3 regions of the Clostridium cylindrosporum DSM 605 genome follow, and region 3 is predicted to be linked to each of the others. Evidence: riboswitches for the same ligand, from Rfam matches in the RefSeq annotation. Region 3 holds a riboswitch; each other region holds the start of a gene.

Region 1 (6,388 bases), on a different contig from region 3:
ACAAATTCTCCCATTGTTTTTGATGAATTTACAAGTCCAGATTTAATTTCATTTGAACCATCCTTTAGCTTATCTGAAAGCTCCTTAGAACCGTCATAAAGCTTTCCTACTCCATCCTTTAATTCTGGAATTTTGCTACCTAGTTCACTTACACCTGAGTTTAATTTAGTTTGTCCATCAAGTAATACCCCTGACCCTGTCATCATTTGTTTAGATCCATTATATAGTGCACCTACCCCTTCAGTAAGTTGCACAGAACTTCCTTTCAGTTCTTTAAGCCCTCCATTAATTTGACCTGCACCATTATTCAGCTTACTTATTCCGCTGTTTAATGTAGTCATATTATCTGAAACAGCCTTTAATCCACTTCCAAAAGAACCTGGATTTTTCTCATTAAGTCCTGCCTCAAGAGCATCAAGCCCTGTACTTATTTTACTCACACCAGAGCTTATAGCACCTAAATTGCCTGCGAGCTTTGTTGTTGCATCAGCATACTGGCTTACCTTATCTGTGTAGTTTTGAACACCATTATTATATTCATTAAAACTTGAACTTAAACTTTCTGTTCCTTGCTTTAATTTTTCAAGCTTTACCTTAGCATCTTTATTAGCTTCATTATATGCTTGTAGCTTTTGAAGTGCCGATTCTATATCTTTTTTATCTCCAGTTTCTATAGCCCTTTGAAGATCCTCTGATACTGAATTCATTACCTTAGATGAAGTTGATACACCACTTATTAAATCATCAACTCCGCTTTTAACTTTACCATATCCATTTAAAAGTTCATTTGAAGACTTTGATATTTTTTCTCCTCCATCTTTAAGAGCTGATGATGCACCTTCTAAGCCCTCTGTTTTTCCTTTAGAACTTCCTGATAAAGCACTATTTAATTGATCAGCACCTTCTTTAAGTTGATTCACTACTGGATAAATACTTGCATTAAATGAATCGTAAAGCTTTTTACTACCTTGTGAAAGCTTATTTGATCCACTTCCTGCAGACTCTAAACCATTTTTCAATTCATTTGAACCATCATATAACTTATCTACCCCTGTGTTTAGCATTGGTATCTTATTATTCATTTGTCCTAGTCCATCACTAACTTGTGATATTGCTAAATTTAGCTTTAACTGTCCATCATATAGTTTATTTGATCCATCTTGTAATTTATTAACACCATCTGAAAGCTGAGGTGTTTTGTCATTTAACTTACTTATTCCATCATATAACTTCCCACTTCCATCTGCTGCACTAGTAAGTCCATCCTTTACATCGTACAGTTTATCAAATGATCCAGTTACATAATTATCTGTAACACTTTCAATAATATTTCTTTTTAATTCTTCCTCAACCTTTGCGCTAATTTGAGAAGCTAAGTAATTTTTCTTTTCATTACATACTAATTTTAAATTAGCTACTTGAGGTTTTCCTTCCTTTGCAGAAATAATCTTTTGTGAGAAGTCTTCAGGTATTACAAATTTAGCATAATATTTATTTCCTGCAACTCCTTGATCTGCATCTTTTTCTCCCGTAAATCTCCAGCCTACATCTGTATTATCTTTAAGGTCATTAATCATATCCTTACCATAGTTTACAGTATCTCCATCTAGTTTTGCTCCCTTGTCTAAGTTTACAACTGCAACTGGCATTTCATTTAATCTGCTGTAAGGATCCCAAAAAGCATCTAAATATAGTAAAGAATATAAAAGTGGAACAACTATTATTGCTATTACTGACACTCTTATTATTCTGTTTTGTAAAATACTTTTTATGTCCTTACCTGCTACTTGTAGAAAATTCATATCCTCACCTTCCTTATTTAGTTTTTGTACTGAGTAGTCAGTATAATATATAATATATACCTTTTTCAAAAAATATCAAGTGAAATTTTGTTAATTTTTTAAAAATCTATATAATTTAATCAAACAGGTATTCTAGAAATAATAAAAAAAGCCACATAAAATGTGGCTTTAAATAGGCTTAATTATTTTCTAATTTAATAGTTTTTATCTTGAATATAAAGTAATATAACTTTACTATTATAACAAGTAAAAGTATCAATGTTACTACAGGCTTATTTACCAATAACATTGATACTATAATCATAGTATCTGCAAATATTAATATTATTATCTTTCTTTTAAGTGTCATTGACTTTTCTCTTATAAATTCTTCTAAATGCTTCTTATAGATTTTACTACCTTTAAACCAAATGTTTATCTTTTCTGATCCTCTAACAAAACAAAAGGATGAAAGAAGTAAAAATGGTGTTGTAGGCAGTATAGGTAGTACTATTCCTATAAACCCAAGTATTAATGATATAATTCCTACTGTCACATATATTATTTTTTTAAATCTACTCAATTTATCCCCCTACTACTTAATACAATATTTTATAATTAATATACTATTTACCTTACTACAATTATAATATATCAAAAATCAAAAGTAGAGTGTTTTAAACTTATAAGTTTATAATCACCCTACCTTATAATCAATTATCTAATTTTTTTATCCAAGCTTGACATTCACTTTTAATATTAGCCGCCCCTAATATAGCTGATATTACTGCATATCCTTCAATATCGTAAGGCTTTAAAATATCAATATTATTTAAAGTTAAACCGCCTATAGCGACAATAGGTATATTTACATTGCTTTTTATTGACTCTAAAGTTTCAAGGGAAACATCCTTTGCATCCTTTTTTGTTTTAGTGCCAAATACAGCACCTACACCTACATAGTCTGCACCGTTTTCTTCAGCCTCTATTGCCTCCTCTAGGGTTCTAGCTGAAACACCTAGTAACTTATCTTCTCCAATAAGCTTTCTAACTTCATTTGCTGGCAAATCACTTTGTCCAATATGTACACCATCAGCACTGCAAATAAGCGCTATATCTACTCTATCATTTATTATGAACTTAACATTGTATCTATTAGTTAACTCTCGAAGCTTAATGGCCTTCTCTAGAAATTCTTTACCTGATGCATCCTTCTCTCTAAGTTGTAGTGTAGTTACTCCACCTTTTAGTGCCTCTTCTATACAATTATAAAAATCTCTCCCATTTAATATACTAGAGTCTGTTACTAAATATAGATTAAAATATTTCATTTTATACTCTTAACCTTTCGCTACTCATCTATTTTACTAAGTTCTTTTAATTTATCTTCTGTTAAATCATATACACTATTCATTAGACTTTCTTTAAAACTTCCTATGGATGGATTTTCAGTATCTGCTATCTCACCACTTAAAGACATAGTAATAACTCCCATAGCTGCACAGCCTAATACATCCTTTGATGCTCCTAAATAACTTCCTATTAAGCTGGCGCTCATGCATCCAGTTCCAGTAATGCTTTTAAGTTTACTTGTTCCATTAAGTATTTTAATTACCTTTTCCCCATTTGTAATAAGATCCACTTTCCCAGTAGCAACTACTACACATTCAAGCTTTTTTGAAACTTTTTTTATTATATCTGAAATATCTTCTTCATTATCAAAAGAATCAACACCTTTTCCTCTAACATCAAAGCCACCGATATGCTTTATTTCAGATATATTTCCCTTAATAACATCAAACTTAACTTCATTTAATAATCTACTTGTAAATTCACTTCTTGTTTTTGTTGCAAATACACCTACTGGATCAAGAATCACTGGCTTATTATACTTATTTGCAGCTATTCCTGCTTTAACAAATAAATCCAGATGTGATGAATTCATAGTTCCTATATTTATTACAACAGAGTTTGATATACTTACTATTTCTTCTACCTCTTCATATGAATAACTCATTAAAGGACTAGCACCAATTGCAAGTGTAATATTAGCACAATCATTTATTGTTACCTCATTTGTATAATGAAGAACTAGTGGATTTATCTCCTTCACCTTATTTATTAATTGAAACATTGTAATTCCCCCTTTTAAAACATCTATCTCTCAAAGTTATGAAAATGATGTACAGGTCCAACACCATGTCCTATATCAAAACTTCTCTTTATCGCTTCAGTTATATAGTCCTTACTAAGCCCTACAGCCTTTTCTATAGAATATCCAAGGGCTAAATATGATGCTATTGCTGATGATAATGTGCATCCTGTACCATGGGTGTTTTTCCTATCTAGTCTTTCAGAAGTAAATCTTTCTATGATATCCTCTCCTATTAAAAGGTCAACTGCATCTCCTTGTAGGTGTCCCCCCTTCATAAGAACATATTTAGGTCCCATTTTAAGAATTGCTTCCCCAGCTTCTTTCATATCATCTAATGAGTTTATTTTTACTCCTGTTATTTCTTCAGCCTCTAATACATTTGGTGTAACTATAAATGCCTCTGGAATAAGATATTTTACTAGATTTTGTTTTGCTTCCACTTTAAGAAGGTAATATCCACTTTTAGATATCATAACTGGGTCAACAACTAGATATTTAGGTTTGTATTTTTTAAGTGATTCAACTATTTCAAGTATTATTTCAGGACTTGAAACCATTCCTATTTTAACCGCAACTGGAGGTATATCCTCACATACCACTTCTATTTGTTTCCTTATTATTTCATTTGATAATTCCTCAACCAAGAACACTCCCTGAGTATTTTGGGCTGTTATTGCGGTAATGACACTCATTCCATATGTTCCAATAGCGCTAAATGTTTTAAGGTCTGCTTGCACTCCAGCTCCTCCTGAAGAGTCTGATCCTGCAATAGTTAAAGTCGGAATTTTATAATTACTCATTTTAATCCTCCCTTCAAAATAAAAAGCAGCTATAATCCTAGCTTGGATATAGCTGCAAATGTATGCACATATAAAATACACTAAACATATATGAATTTAACATATGTTAATGAATCCTATAAATTCAAGTAGCTTTCCTACGCTGGTATTATCCAGATCAGGTACAAGGGTTGATAAATTATCTCTCAGCCATTTTGGCACCCCTAGCAAATTATTTAATTTATGCTTTAATTATATCCCAATTAATTGATTTTTCAAAAAGTATTTTTATATTTATGTTAATTAATATAAATATAAAAAGGTCTTAATGAAAACATACGTTTCATTAAGACCTTTTAAAAAGTACTATTTAGTAAATATTAATTTTCACCACATTTATTTTTATGATAGTTATATACATAAAATGGTATTCCAACTAACATTAAAATGAAGCCCCACATAACTATCTCAGCGCCTGATCCATATATAGTCCATATAGTATAAACAAATGCTAATAATGGAACAATTGCTTTCTTTATAAATATCTTAATATCAAACTTTTCCTTACCATTAAACATTAAGAACATTTCTGCAGCAGCTGTTAATAGGTAAATAGGTAAAAATGATAATGTTGCTAGTATAGTTATAAACGTAAAGGCTGCAACCATACTCTTTTGATAATTCATAACAAGTAGTATGTTTACAAGAACTGATCCAATAATTAATGAGTTAGTAGGAGTATTATACTTTGAATGTAGCTTCCCGAAAAACTTAGGGAATACTCCATCTTCTCCTGCAGCAAAGGCTACACGAGCTGTAGATAATAACCAACCCATTGTTGTTCCTAAAATACATATAACAATTGCTATTGTAAGAGGTTTTCCAATGGAGCTACCAAGTGTTAATGATAATATATCTGTAAATGGTGCTGTACTCTTTGCTAGCTGATCGTTTGGCATTGCCCCAATACTTACAACACTGATTAACATATAAATCACAGCTGTTATAATAATACCGTAAATTGTACTTTTTCTTACATTTTTCTCTGGGTTTTTAATTTCTCCTGCTGTTACGGCAGCGCTTTCTAAACCAACAAATGCCCATAATGTTGAAGTAGCTGCAAGTGGAATTGTACTTAATCCCTTACCAGCTGGCATTAATGGTGTAAAGTTACTTGAGTCAAAACTAAAGAATGCTATAATAACAAATAGTCCAAAGAAACAAATTTTAAATGCAGTAGCAAATGCCTGGAACTTTCCTGCTTGCTTTACATTTACAATGTTAATAATAGTAAAAATCCATAATACCGCACTTGAATAAATTATTGAATATAATGGGTTATTTAATGCTGGTATTAATGCAGCGCTATAACTTGTAAGCGCAACTACTATAGCAGCATTTCCAATCCAAGAACCATTCCAATAAAGCCATGCACATAAGAATCCTGTAAAGTCCCCAAATGCTACTTTAGTATACTGATATGCACCACCTGTTTGTGGATACTTTGAACCTAAATTAGCAAATGAAATTGCTATAAGTATTGAACCCCCTGCTGTAAGAACCCAAGCAATTAATGTAGCAAGTGGTCCTGATAATTGTGCCAGTGTAGCTGGAAGCATAAATACACCTGAGCCTATCATGTTTCCACACACAAGCATCGTAGCTACGAATAA
Region 2 (6,388 bases), on a different contig from region 3:
ATTAAAGGATGGATTAGTATTATAGTTTAAGTAAACTCTATTTAATTCGTTGTACATATAACTTTCTCCCTCTTCGAAGAAAGTAACAAAAGTAGTATCAGGTAGGCTTCCAGTTTCAACAGCAATAGTTGCTTTTACATTATATTTTTTACACAAGTTCATTTCGACTTCAGCAATTTTATTAATTCCATTATCTCCAGTGGCAATGTCCCTATATGCCATAATTGTAACACTCTTTATATTTTTAAATATCCATTCAGCAAGATTTCCATTACCATAGCTAGTATTATACTTTATCTGATTAAACCAAAATGGAATATCTATACCTAGATTTAAATTTAGTTTTTTACAAGCATTTTTTGATCTTAGAAGAAGATCTTGATATTTTGATATTATTTTATTTTGGTTTGTAGCATACTCCTCATTTCCATATGGTTCTACATCAAGATGAACACCTTTAAATCTTTCGTTTAATGATGAAGCTTTTTGATATCTACTAAGCCAATTGAAAAATCTCCCTTGAAGAATTCCGCCATCATCTGACACCCAAGTTGGAGCTCCATCTAAAGCTTCTACAACTATATTATTCATAGCTGCTTTTCTTATAAAGTTTTTGTAATACATATAATCTAAATTATAATCAATTTGAAGATAAAGAGTATTAACTCTTTTCTTTACTAGAAAGTTTATTATATCCTCTGAGTTGTTTACTATTTCAGAGGTGTTCCATAACCAAGTAGAAAAGCCTACATTATTTGGAATAGAATTACCGGTTTGAATAGTTTCTGCTTTAACTATACTTGTTGGTATGATAAGAATTGTGATCAATAAAGTAATAGAAAAAATTTTTGCAAATTTCATAATAACCTCTCCTTTATACTGAAAAGCTCAAGAGGCTCCTATATGGAGTCCTGGTAACCTGGCAGCCATAGGGTTATTACCCCTTAGGTCCATAGCTTTGCGTCTTTGCCTTTCGACAAATTTGCCTTTTTCAGAATTATTAATATTTGTTTTATTATACCAAAAAATTATACAGAAAGTAATAAGACTTTTAATTTTATTATAATAGATTATAATTGTATATATATGTATAAGAATTAGTGTTTTAAGGAGTAGAATTTAATGAGTGTAAAAGTATATTATTTTTCATCTACAGGTAATAGTCTATACGTAGCCAAGAGAATTTGTGAGGATTTATGCGAGGGAGAAGTTTTTTCAGCTTCCAAGTTACTAAAGGACAAGCAGTTTGATATAAATGCAGATGTAGTAGGGTTTATATATCCCATACATGTGGGATCAGTGCCTATAGTTTTAGAGGAGTTTTTAAGTAAGGTGAATATAGAAGGAAATCCTTATATTTTCTCAGTAGGTGTTACTGGTGGCGGAGGAGCTAATATGAGCTTTAGACATATTAATAAGCTTTTAAATGGCAAAAATAAGATTTCAAATTATTTCACTATCAAATACGTATCTAATTATATAAGAGCTGGAAGAAGTGCTACTCCTGAAAGAGTAGGGGAATCTATAAAGAAAAATGAACCTATTATATCAGAGATAGCTATAAGTATTAAAAATAGAGAAGTTAAGCCTTTAGGTGGAAGACTCGGTATTCATTTTGCCCTATATAATATGTGGAAAGATTTATATAAAAGCAAAGATAAGAACTTTAATGTTAATGACAAGTGTGTATCCTGTGATATATGTAGTAGAGTATGCCCTAGTAATAATATTGTATTAGTAAATGGAAAGCCTACTTGGAATAAAAAATGTAGTGATTGCTTGGCATGTATAAACCTATGTCCTAAAGAAGCAATAAACATAGGAAAGAAAACAGTGAAGAAAGAAAGGTATAAGCACCCTAGCATAGATATTAATGAATTGATATAAAAGAAAAGTGTATTTACGTAAATAACTTTCACTAATGCATTCCCATCAGTGAAAAGAAATGTTATTATATAAGTTGTAGTATAATTTAATATATTTTGTAGTGCTAGGGGTGCCTTTTGGCTGAGAGAAGTAAAAAACTTTAACCCTTTGAACCTGATACGGATAACACCGACGGAGGGAAGCTGTTTGGAATGAATGTTTTTAATGCACTATTTTTAATAGTGCATTTTTGTTTTAAGGGAATGTTTTGGAGGAAATATGTTTATTGATGCACATAATCATTTAGACTTTTATGGTAATAACCTAAGCTATGTCCTAGATATGATAAGGGAAAATTCAATTAAAACCCTTGCCTGTTCTATGGATGAAGCAAGCTATTTATTTACAAGAGAGTTAAGCAAGGAAAATGAATATATAATCCCATGCTTTGGCATACATCCTTGGAAAGCATATGAAAACCATAAAGAACTAGATAGATTCGATGAATATATAAGAGAGTCAAGGGTAATAGGTGAGATAGGTCTTGATTATTATTGGGTGCTAGAGAAAGAAAGATATCCTTATATGGTTAAGGTATTTAAATATTTTCTAGCAAAAGCTGGAGAATATAATAAGCTCACTAATATACATACTAAAGGTGCAGAGATAGAAATACTTGAATTTTTAAGAAAGTATAGCTTAAGAAATCCTATAATTCATTGGTATAGTGGTCCTATGGATGTATTTAGAAAGCTTCTAGATTATGGATGTTATTTCACAATAAGTGTTGATATTGAAAGTTCAGAGTTAACTAAGGAGATAGTTGAAGCTCTTCCACTAGATAGAATTCTTACAGAAACAGATGGACCAAACGCCTTAGAGTGGGTAAATGGCAAGTATGGATATCCAGTGGAAGTTAAAAATATAGTAAAGCAAATTTCATTAATAAAGGGAATTCATTATGATGAGGTTAAAGATGAAATTTTAAATAATTTTAATATAATAATGGATGATTATTAAAGGGAGGTGAAACAGATGAGTAAAATAAATGTAAGTCTTCAAGTAGTTCCTGCTGTTCCAGAGGAGAGAGTATATCCTGTAGTTGATAAGGTTATTGAATATATTGCATCAACTGGTGTAAAATATGTGGTTGGCCCAATGGAAACAACTATGGAGGGGGACTTAGATACCCTTTTAGAGATCGTGAAAAAGGCTCAACACATATGTGTTGAGGAAGGTGCTTCAAGGGTAGTTTCAGTTGTAAAGATAGATTACAAAAGTGAAGGCGTGACTATTGATGAAAAGATTGGAAAGTATACAAAATAGGCTTTATCCTATAGCTACAGTAATTACTATTATTCTGCTCTGGCAGGGTATTGTAGTTTTTGAGCATATACCACAGTACATTCTTCCTTCTCCAGTTAATATAGTTGACACTCTTATTAAGGACTTTCCTATAATAGCAGGTCATACGAAAATAACATTATATGAGTCCTTTATAGGATTTGTAGTATCTATTTTATTGTCCTTTATGTTAGCTGTAGTAATGGATAATTTTAATGTAGTAAAGAAATCAATATACCCAATTTTAGTAATATCCCAGACTATACCTACCATAGCAATTGCTCCCTTGTTTATAATATGGTTTGGGTTTGGAATATTACCTAAGATTATAGTTGTTATAATGGTATGTTTCTTCCCGATAGTTATAAGTTTAGTAGATGGTTTTGAGAAAATTGATAGGGATTACATAAATCTATTTTCAACTATAAAGGCATCAAGGCTACAAGCTTTTTATCATTTAAAGCTTCCATATGCAATGGTGAACCTATTTTCAGGTCTTAAAATTGCTGCGACTTATATGATAATGTCTGCTGTTATAGGGGAATGGCTTGGAGGAGATAAGGGTATAGGTGTTTATATGGTCAGAGCGAAAAGTGCATATGCTTTAGATAAGGTATTTGCATCAATATTGGTAATAGTATTTATTACTATTTTGATAATCTATGCTATAGATTTCCTAGGAAAAAAACTAATTCATTGGAAGTAAGAGGTGAAGGACATATGAAAAAAAATAGGTTTTTATCTTTAGTAGTTGCACTAACAATATCTGCTCTTGTAATGAGTGGATGTTCAGTAGATAAGAAAGATGAGAATAAGGAATCAAAACAATTAGAAAAGACAACTGTTGTACTTGACTGGACACCAAATACGAATCATACAGGTCTATATGTAGCCTTAGAAAAGGGATACTATAAAGCTGAGGGATTAGATGTTCAAATAGTTCAGCCATCAGAAGGTGGAACAGGAACTCTTATAGCTACAGGTAAAGGTGACTTTGGAGTAAGTTACCAAGAAGATGTAACATATGCATTAACAGGGGATCAGCCCCTTCCAATAAAGGCAATTGCTACAGTTATTCAGCATAATACTTCTGGATTTGCGTCTCTTAAGAGTAAAAACATTAAAAATGTTAAGGATTTTGAAGGCAAAACCTACGGAGGATGGGGGTCACCATCTGAGGAAGCAGTTTTAAAGGCTGTTATGGAGAAAAGTGGAGCAGATTATAAAAAGCTTAAGAACATTAGTATAGGAAACGATGATTTCTTCGCTGCTACGAAAAAGAATATAGATATTGCATGGATTTTTGAAGGTTGGACAGGAATTGAGGCAAAGATAAAAGATATTGATTTAAACTATATAGCGGTTAAGGATTTAGACCCAGCACTTGATTATTACACACCAATATTAATTACAAATAATAAGGTTATAAAGGAAAATCCAGAAAAGGTTAGAAAGTTCCTAAAGGCAACACAAGAGGGATATGAATATGCTATAAAGAATCCAGAGGAAAGTGCAAAGATTCTTCTAAAATATGCTCCAGAAATTAATGAAAAACTAGCTGTTGATAGTCAAAAGTATTTAGCAAATCAATATATAGCAGATGCACCTAAATGGGGAGCTATGAAAGCAGAAGTATGGAGTAATTATGCTAAGTTTCTAAAGGACAAGGGAATAATTAAGAAGGATCTAAAGGCTGAAGATGCATTTACAAATGAATTCTTACCAAAATAAAGATCAAAGCTTTTTAATTAGTTTAAGGAATATTAATAAAAGCTTTGATGATAAAAGGATTCTAAAAGATATTTCCATAAATATAGCTAAAGGAGAGTTTGTTTCTATTTTAGGACCAAGTGGCTGTGGTAAAAGTACAATATTTAATATTATAACAGGCCTTGAAAAACAAGATTCAGGTGACCTTTTAGTAAGTGGAGATATTGGCTATATGCAGCAAAAAGACCTACTACTACCCTGGAAAAGTATTATAGAAAATGTTGTATTGCCATTAGATATAAAAGGTAAGAATAAAAAGGAGTCAAGACAGAGAGCCAAAAGTTATATGGAGATGATGGGACTTGAAGGATATGGAGAAAAGTATCCATATCAGCTTTCAGGAGGAATGAAACAAAGAGCAAGTTTTCTTAGAACATTTCTATCAACAGATGAGATAATGCTTTTAGATGAGCCCTTTGGTGCCCTTGATTCAATCACAAAGAGCAAAATGCAAAAATGGCTTTTAGAAATGAAGAATTCCTTAAACACTACAATACTTTTTATAACACATGATATTGAAGAAGCTATATTCTTATCAGATAGAATATACGTAATGGACTCAAGGCCTGGAATAATTAAAGAAGAGATATACTTAGATTTCTTTAAGGAATATAAGGAAAAAAGACTTCTTTCCAAGGAACTTTTAAATATAAAAGAAGATATTTTACGCATTTTTTAATAAGTAGTTATTGATAGAGTAGATTTAGAATTTTAAATCTACTCTATTATTTTATTATAGTAGCATATAACTTATAAACCTTAAGTTACCTGTGCTAAATTTAACTCAGAAATAAAAATTATAAATCTTATATGATAAAATGTAATTATTAAATTTGTGTAATGAAAGTAGGATGAAATATGGTAGATAACCAGTATAATAAAGATTACTCAGAGGATTCATTATTTAAAAAGATAAAATCAGTATTATCAAAGGCTAAAGTCTCAGTGGTTTATGGAGCTTTATTATTGTTTTACTCACTGAAGGACCCTGATGTACCTAAGAAAGCTAAGACAACAATTATAGGTGCTTTGGGATACTTTATAGTACCCACTGATTTAATGGCGGATATAGTACCAGTTGTAGGATTTGGAGATGATTTAACTGCGATAATTTCAGCACTAAGTATAATAGCTATCTATATATCTCCAGAAACTAAAAATAGAGCTAAGGAGAAAACTAAAGAGTTATTTAATAATGCTTTAGAGGATGATTTTAAAGAAATTGATGACAAAATATAGTAAGTAGCTAAAAAGTCAATTAAATGTATAAGTTTTAGGACTAAAATACTATTAGTAATAATATTTAATATTAGTGATGTTTATTATTATTAATAGGAGGATTTGAATGATAGATAAAAAGAAGATTTATGATGATATATTTCATAATCCTAAATACAAAAATATATCT
Region 3 (6,388 bases):
ATACTTAAGGTTTGTTTATTATACTAGTTTTGTGTAATAAACAAACCTTTTTTATTAGAAAAATAAAAAAATAACAGACAGTTCGTTAGACCATCCTGTCTATAAATAAAACTAGGCAAAAATTTTAAGTGAAATTACTTAAGGTTTATATTTTTGCACTAGTTTAGCAGGAATATAAACCTTTTTTAGTTTAAGGAGAAATAATTATGTTTAAGATAAAAAGTGAAGTAGGATTTGACATGGCACATTATCTATGTGGATATGAAGGAAAGTGTGCAAATATACATGGGCATAGATATAGACTAGTTGCAACATTAAAGTCAGAGACGTTGCAGGAATCTGGACAATGTAGAGGAATGGTTGATGACTTTACAAATTTTAAAAAGGCATTAAAGGAGATTGCAGAGGACTTTGACCATAAGCTTCTTATAGAGGATAATGAAGAAGGGAGAGAGCTTGCTGCAAAGCTAGAGGTGCTTCCAAATAACTTTGACATTGTCTTTGTACCATACAGAACAACAGCTGAGGAAATGTCTAGGGATGTTTTTAATAGACTAAAGTCTAAGGGATTTAAGATTTATGAAGTAGAACTATTTGAAACGCCAACAAATAGCTGCATATATACGGAGGAATAAAAATGTTTAATATAATAGAAAAATTTTTATCTGTTGATGGAGAAGGTCCAACTTCTGGAGAACTTGCTACATTTATAAGATTTTTTAATTGTAATCTAAGATGTTCATGGTGTGATACTACCTATTCATGGGATAGGTATAATATAAGTGAGGTTTTATCAGCTAGAGATATCTATGATTATATAAAGGGAAATGGAGCTAGAAATGTTACATTAACAGGTGGAGAGCCATTAATTCAAGATGGAATTGAAAACCTTCTTGATATGCTTAATAAAGATAGTGATTTAGTAGTTCATATAGAAACTAACGGGTCTATTGATATATTACCTTTTAAGGAAAGGTTTCAAAATATAAGTTTTATAGTTGATTATAAGCTACCTAAAAGCGGAATGACAAATCGCATGAACACAGGAAATCTAAAAAGTGTTGAAATAGATGATGTGTATAAGTTTGTAGTAGGAAGTCGTGAGGATTTAGATGTAGCATATAGCATTATTAAAGAACATGAATTAACATCTAAATGCTTAGTTTACTTTAGCCCTGTTTTAGGGGAGATTGAAATGGAGACAATTGTAGATTTTATGAAGGAGAAGAAGCTTAATGAAGTTAGGCTTCAGGTTCAGCTGCATAAGGTTATATGGGATAAGGATGCTAGAGGAGTATAAACAAAGATCTTGAATCAAGGGAGTTTTTACTCACTTGATTCTTAGAGATTGTTATCCAGGAACAAGTAGTTATCGGATAGAAAGGATAGGAGATATGAATAAGAAAGCGGTAGTTGTATTTAGTGGTGGACAGGATTCTACTACATGTTTGTTTTGGGCACTTAAGGAATTTGATGAGGTAATAGCGGTTACATTTAACTATAACCAAAAACATAGTTTAGAAATAGATTGCGCAAAGGATATTGCAAAGGAACTTGGGGTTGAACATCATATACTTGATATGGAACTTCTTAATCAATTAGCCCCAAATGCACTAACTCGTGATGATATAAAGATAGAAAAAGGTGAGGATGGAGAGCTTCCATCAACCTTTGTTGAAGGGCGAAACATGCTGTTTTTAACATTCGCAGGTGTGTTAGCTAAGGTTAAAGGTGCAAAGCATATAGTAACAGGGGTATGTGAAACAGACTTTAGTGGATATCCTGACTGTAGAGACGTGTTCATAAAGTCCCTAAATGTTACACTAAACCTAGCTATGGACTATGATTTTGTAGTTCATACACCTTTAATGTGGCTAGATAAGGCCCAAACTTGGGAGATGGCGGATAAGTTCGGAAAACTTGACTATGTAAGAGAAAAGACACTTACATGCTACAATGGGATAATAGGGGATGGGTGCAAGGAATGTCCATCTTGCATACTTCGTAACAATGGACTAAATAAATACTTAGAAGATAAGAAGGAGAAATAGTTATGAGTCACAGTGGAAGAAAAGAATCAGAATTAGATAACATAACACTACTTGGAAATCAAGGAACAAAGTATGATTTTGGATATAACCCAGATATACTAGAAGCCTTTGATAATAAGCATCCTAATAACGACTACTTTGTAAAGTTTAATTGTCCAGAGTTTACAAGTCTATGCCCAATAACAGGTCAACCAGATTTTGCAACTATATATATAAGCTATATACCATCAATTAAAATGGTAGAAAGTAAGTCTTTGAAGTTATATCTATTTAGCTTTAGAAACCATGGAGATTTCCATGAGGATTGTATGAATATAATCATGAAGGACCTAATTAAGTTAATGGACCCTAAATATATAGAGGTATGGGGAAAGTTCACTCCAAGGGGAGGAATAAGTATAGACCCATATTGCAACTATGGAAAGCCAGGTACTAAGTATGAGGAAATGGCAAACTACAGACTAATGAATCATGATATGTATCCTGAAAAAGTAGATAATAGATAATACTGTTCCCTAAGGATTATGCCCTTAGGGAACTTTTAGTATATTAGGTAGTTTAACTCCTTGATAAATCTTAGTTTAGGGTATATACTTACCTAGGTAACTATTTTAAGAGGTGAATAAAGTTGGATTTATATGGACATAGAGCAAATCAATTAGCTAGGTATTTTAATAAAAGACTAAATGAGAGGATATCTCCACATGGATTGTACACTTCTCAATGGGGAATCATATTATATTTATACCAAAGGGGAGAGTGTACACAGGTTGAACTGTGTCAATATCTTTGCGTTGAGGCCCCAACTATTACTAGAACATTAAGTAGAATGGAAGAAATGGGCTGGATAATTAGAGGAGAAGGGAAGGATAAAAGGCAAAGGCTTATTAGTTTAACAGATAAGGCCTATGAAATGTTTCCTAAATGGAGTGCAGAATCATATAATCTAGAACAAGAGGCTATGCAAAACATAGATAAAGAAGAATTAGAAATATTTAAAAAGGTTTTACTTCAAATGATGAAAAACCTAGAATAGGGGAGATAACTATGGAAGAAAAAAGTAATGAGATAATAGATGATAACAAGGAAAAGAAGAATAGTGATATAGTTGATACACACAAAGAAACTGCATTGGCATATATAATTAGAGTTATGGTATTTGTAGGAGGAATATTTGTCTTAGCACTAGGTGCTGCAACCTCAATTACAGCGAATCTTGGAGTGGCTACATGGGATGTTCTTCACATAGGACTTTCTAATTTAAGTGGTTTATCTGTAGGTAGATGGGTTCAAATAGTAGGTATAATCATGGTTTTAACTACTTGTATTCTTGAGAGGGAAAAGCCAGCTATAGGAAGTATATTAAATATATTAATAGTTGGTTACTTTCTAAATCTTATACTAGACCTAGGATTTATACCTAATTTTACAGAAATACTACCAAGAAGCATACTTCTACTAATTGGTATTGTTCTCATGGGAACAGGATCAGGAATGTATGTAGCATCTAAGGTAGGGGCAGGACCAAGGGACGGAATGACACTTTATTTATCAAAGAGATTTTCAATTTCTGTTAGACTGGCTAGAACTATACTTGAAATATCAGCTCTAACAATAGGATGGTTAATAGGTGGACCAGTTGCAATAGGTACATTTTTATCAGTACCATTAGTAGGGCCAGTAATGCAAGCATCATTAAGATTTTGGATGAAGCAATTAACTAGGCTTCCTAAGACAAGTAATTAAAAAATATATGGAAAAGTTTTAAAATTTAGATATAATGTATATATAAAACCAAATAACTTGCTAGGGGTGCCAATATGGCTGAGAGGTTTAATACTAACCCTTGTACCTGATCTGGATAATGCCAGCGTAGGAAAGCTTTATGAAATATAATACTAAAGGTATGCATAAATTTAAGCATACTTTCGATTATATTTGTTTTTGTGCACCTTTGCAGCTATTTACCAATTAGGTAGGTAGCTGTTTTTTATTTGTAAAAAGGAGGGTAGCACACTAGATTTAAATTAAAAAACAATAAAAATAAAGGGGATAATAAAATGAAGTTTACTGATTACTTATTTGAAGAAGTAAATGAAATTTGGAATGGATATTTAGAACATCCTTTTGTAAAGGAGATAGGGGAAGGAATACTTAATAGGGAAAAGTTTAAGAACTATCTCATTCAAGACTACCTCTACTTAAAGGAATACATAAAGGTTTATGCAATAGGCATAACTAAAGCAAATGGACTTAAGGAAATGAAGTTTTTCTATGAAGCGATAGAAGGAATCATAGAGGATGAAGCTGCTGTACATATAAAATATCTAAAAGACTTTGGAATAAGCAAGGAGGAAGCTGAAAGATATGATATAGAAATTCCCAACTTAAGCTACACAAGCTATATGCAGTCAGTTGCACTTAAAGGGAACATTAAGGAGATAGCTATGGCTGTTATGCCATGTACATGGAGTTATAACTATATAGGAAAGAAGCTTTATGAAAAGTATAAGAATAATTTAGATAATAATTTTTATAAGCCTTGGATAGAAAGTTACGAGTCTGAAGGTTATACAGAATTTACAAACAAATGGATAGATTACATAAATGAAATATGCAAAGATGTTTCAGGGGAAGAAAAGAAGAATCTATTAGATATATTTATTAAATCAAGTATATACGAAATGGATTTTTGGAACATGGCATATAAAAAGGAGATGTAGCTAAAGGTGACAAGTAGTATATTGAATTTTTCCGATGTTACATTTAAATACAAATCTGAAGAGTTTAATTTAATAGAAAAACTAAATCTAAACATAAATAATGGAGAGTTTGTAAGTATAATAGGTCCAAGTGGATGCGGAAAAAGTACATTGTTTAGACTTATAACAAAGCTTGAAAAGGCTAGTAATGGAGAAATTATAATCAATAATCAAGATGTAGAAGGTAGAAAGGATTCTGTAGGTTATATGCCTCAAAGAGATTTGTTAATTCCATGGAGAACTATCCTTGAAAATGCATGTCTACCTTTAGAAATTAAAGGTGTTCCTAAGAAAGAAGCTATATCAAGAGGTAGGGAATACCTAAAAATATTTAAGCTTGAGGATTGTGAAAACAAGTATCCTAGGGAGCTTTCAGGAGGTATGAGACAAAGAGTATCCTTTTTAAGAACTCTTTTAACAGGATCTAACTTGTTACTACTTGATGAACCATTTAGTGCTTTAGATGCAATTACTAAGGTTACACTACAAGAGTGGCTACAGGAGCAGTGGATTAAACTTAAAAAAACGATAATCTTCATAACACATGACGTAGAAGAAGCGATGTTTTTATCAAGTAGAATATTTGTAGTTACAGATAAACCTATAAGTAAATTAAAAGAAATTGAAATTCCTTTAGACTATCCTAGAAATAGGCATATGTTAGCAAGGGAAGACTTAGTTAAGATTAAGGAACAACTTATAGATGAGTTAAAACAGAAGGTGAAAATATGAGAAAGTACACTCCAGCAATAATACTCACAAGTATTCTTCTAATTATATGGGAAGCAGTAGCTAGGAGTATAAACATAATGTTTATATTGCCATCTCCTACAAGGATACTAGTAAAGATATGGGAACTAAGAGAAATATTATTTACGGTACATTTGTCAGCAAGTTTAACAGTAACGGTTATAGGTCTTTTAATTTCTATATTACTAGGGGTAGGAGTAGCTGTTCTTATGAGTATTAATGAAAATATAAAAAATGCGGTATATCCTATTTTAGTTGCAACACAGACTATACCTATAACTGCATTAGCGCCGCTATTTATACTATGGTTTGGATATACAATATGGAGTAAAGTCTTAGTTGCAACATTAATAACCTTTTTTCCTATAGCAGTAAATGTTTTTGATGGGCTTTCATCTACTAAAAGGGAAATGGAAGAGCTTTTAATAACATACGGTGCTACTAAGAAGGATATTTTCTTAAAGCTAAGGATTCCATCATCTTTACCATACTTCTTTTCAGCCCTTAAAATATCAGTACCATTTGCAGTTATAGGTGCTGCAATAGGGGAATGGCTAGGGTCTCAAAGCGGACTTGGCTATCTTAGTAAAAGAATGATGACACAGCTGGATGGAGCAGGGGTATTTGCACCTATAGTTATATTATCCTTAATAGCTATTATATTTGTAAGTATAGTAAGGGTAATAGAAAGAAAAGTAATAACATGGAGGAATGAGTAGTGAAAAAATTTATAGTACTTGTAATCTTTATTGCATTGCTGTTTACATCTTGTGGGACAAGCAATACAAGTAGTAATAAAGAGAGTGGTAAGAAGTTAGAAGAAGT

Evidence for each region. A riboswitch is a leader RNA that binds a small molecule or an ion and turns the genes downstream of it on or off. The one in region 3 is predicted to bind thiamine pyrophosphate.
Region 1: linked by a shared signal. The riboswitch ahead of thiD (bifunctional hydroxymethylpyrimidine kinase/phosphomethylpyrimidine kinase) and the one ahead of tenA (thiaminase II) in region 3 are both predicted to bind thiamine pyrophosphate.
Region 2: linked by a shared signal. The riboswitch ahead of CLCY_RS01310 (TatD family hydrolase) and the one ahead of tenA (thiaminase II) in region 3 are both predicted to bind thiamine pyrophosphate.

What each region holds. Positions count from the first base shown of each region.
Region 1 is NZ_LFVU01000002.1:100,785-107,172, forward strand. It holds gene CLCY_RS01065 (YhgE/Pip domain-containing protein) at 1-1,802, opposite strand, end outside; gene CLCY_RS01070 (YbaN family protein) at 1,981-2,364, opposite strand; gene thiE (thiamine phosphate synthase) at 2,495-3,112, opposite strand; gene thiM (hydroxyethylthiazole kinase) at 3,133-3,915, opposite strand; gene thiD (bifunctional hydroxymethylpyrimidine kinase/phosphomethylpyrimidine kinase) at 3,939-4,736, opposite strand; TPP riboswitch at 4,854-4,951, opposite strand; gene CLCY_RS01090 (APC family permease) at 5,096-6,388, opposite strand, start outside.
Region 2 is NZ_LFVU01000002.1:145,744-152,131, reverse strand. It holds gene CLCY_RS01320 (hypothetical protein) at 1-861, opposite strand, end outside; cyclic di-GMP riboswitch class I at 911-997, opposite strand; gene CLCY_RS01315 (EFR1 family ferrodoxin) at 1,123-1,887, shown strand; TPP riboswitch at 1,983-2,084, shown strand; gene CLCY_RS01310 (TatD family hydrolase) at 2,146-2,886, shown strand; gene CLCY_RS01305 (thiamine-binding protein) at 2,902-3,192, shown strand; gene CLCY_RS01300 (ABC transporter permease) at 3,164-3,916, shown strand; gene CLCY_RS01295 (ABC transporter substrate-binding protein) at 3,931-4,941, shown strand; gene CLCY_RS01290 (ABC transporter ATP-binding protein) at 4,922-5,659, shown strand; gene CLCY_RS01285 (YkvA family protein) at 5,839-6,219, shown strand; gene CLCY_RS01280 (amidase domain-containing protein) at 6,326-6,388, shown strand, end outside.
Region 3 is NZ_LFVU01000026.1:303,151-309,538, forward strand. It holds gene CLCY_RS08350 (6-pyruvoyl trahydropterin synthase family protein) at 207-635, shown strand; gene queE (putative 7-carboxy-7-deazaguanine synthase QueE) at 638-1,300, shown strand; gene queC (7-cyano-7-deazaguanine synthase QueC) at 1,395-2,051, shown strand; gene queF (preQ(1) synthase) at 2,054-2,557, shown strand; gene CLCY_RS08370 (MarR family winged helix-turn-helix transcriptional regulator) at 2,680-3,087, shown strand; gene CLCY_RS08375 (YczE/YyaS/YitT family protein) at 3,099-3,797, shown strand; TPP riboswitch at 3,850-3,947, shown strand; gene tenA (thiaminase II) at 4,112-4,774, shown strand; gene CLCY_RS08385 (ABC transporter ATP-binding protein) at 4,781-5,545, shown strand; gene CLCY_RS08390 (ABC transporter permease) at 5,542-6,282, shown strand; gene CLCY_RS08395 (ABC transporter substrate-binding protein) at 6,282-6,388, shown strand, end outside.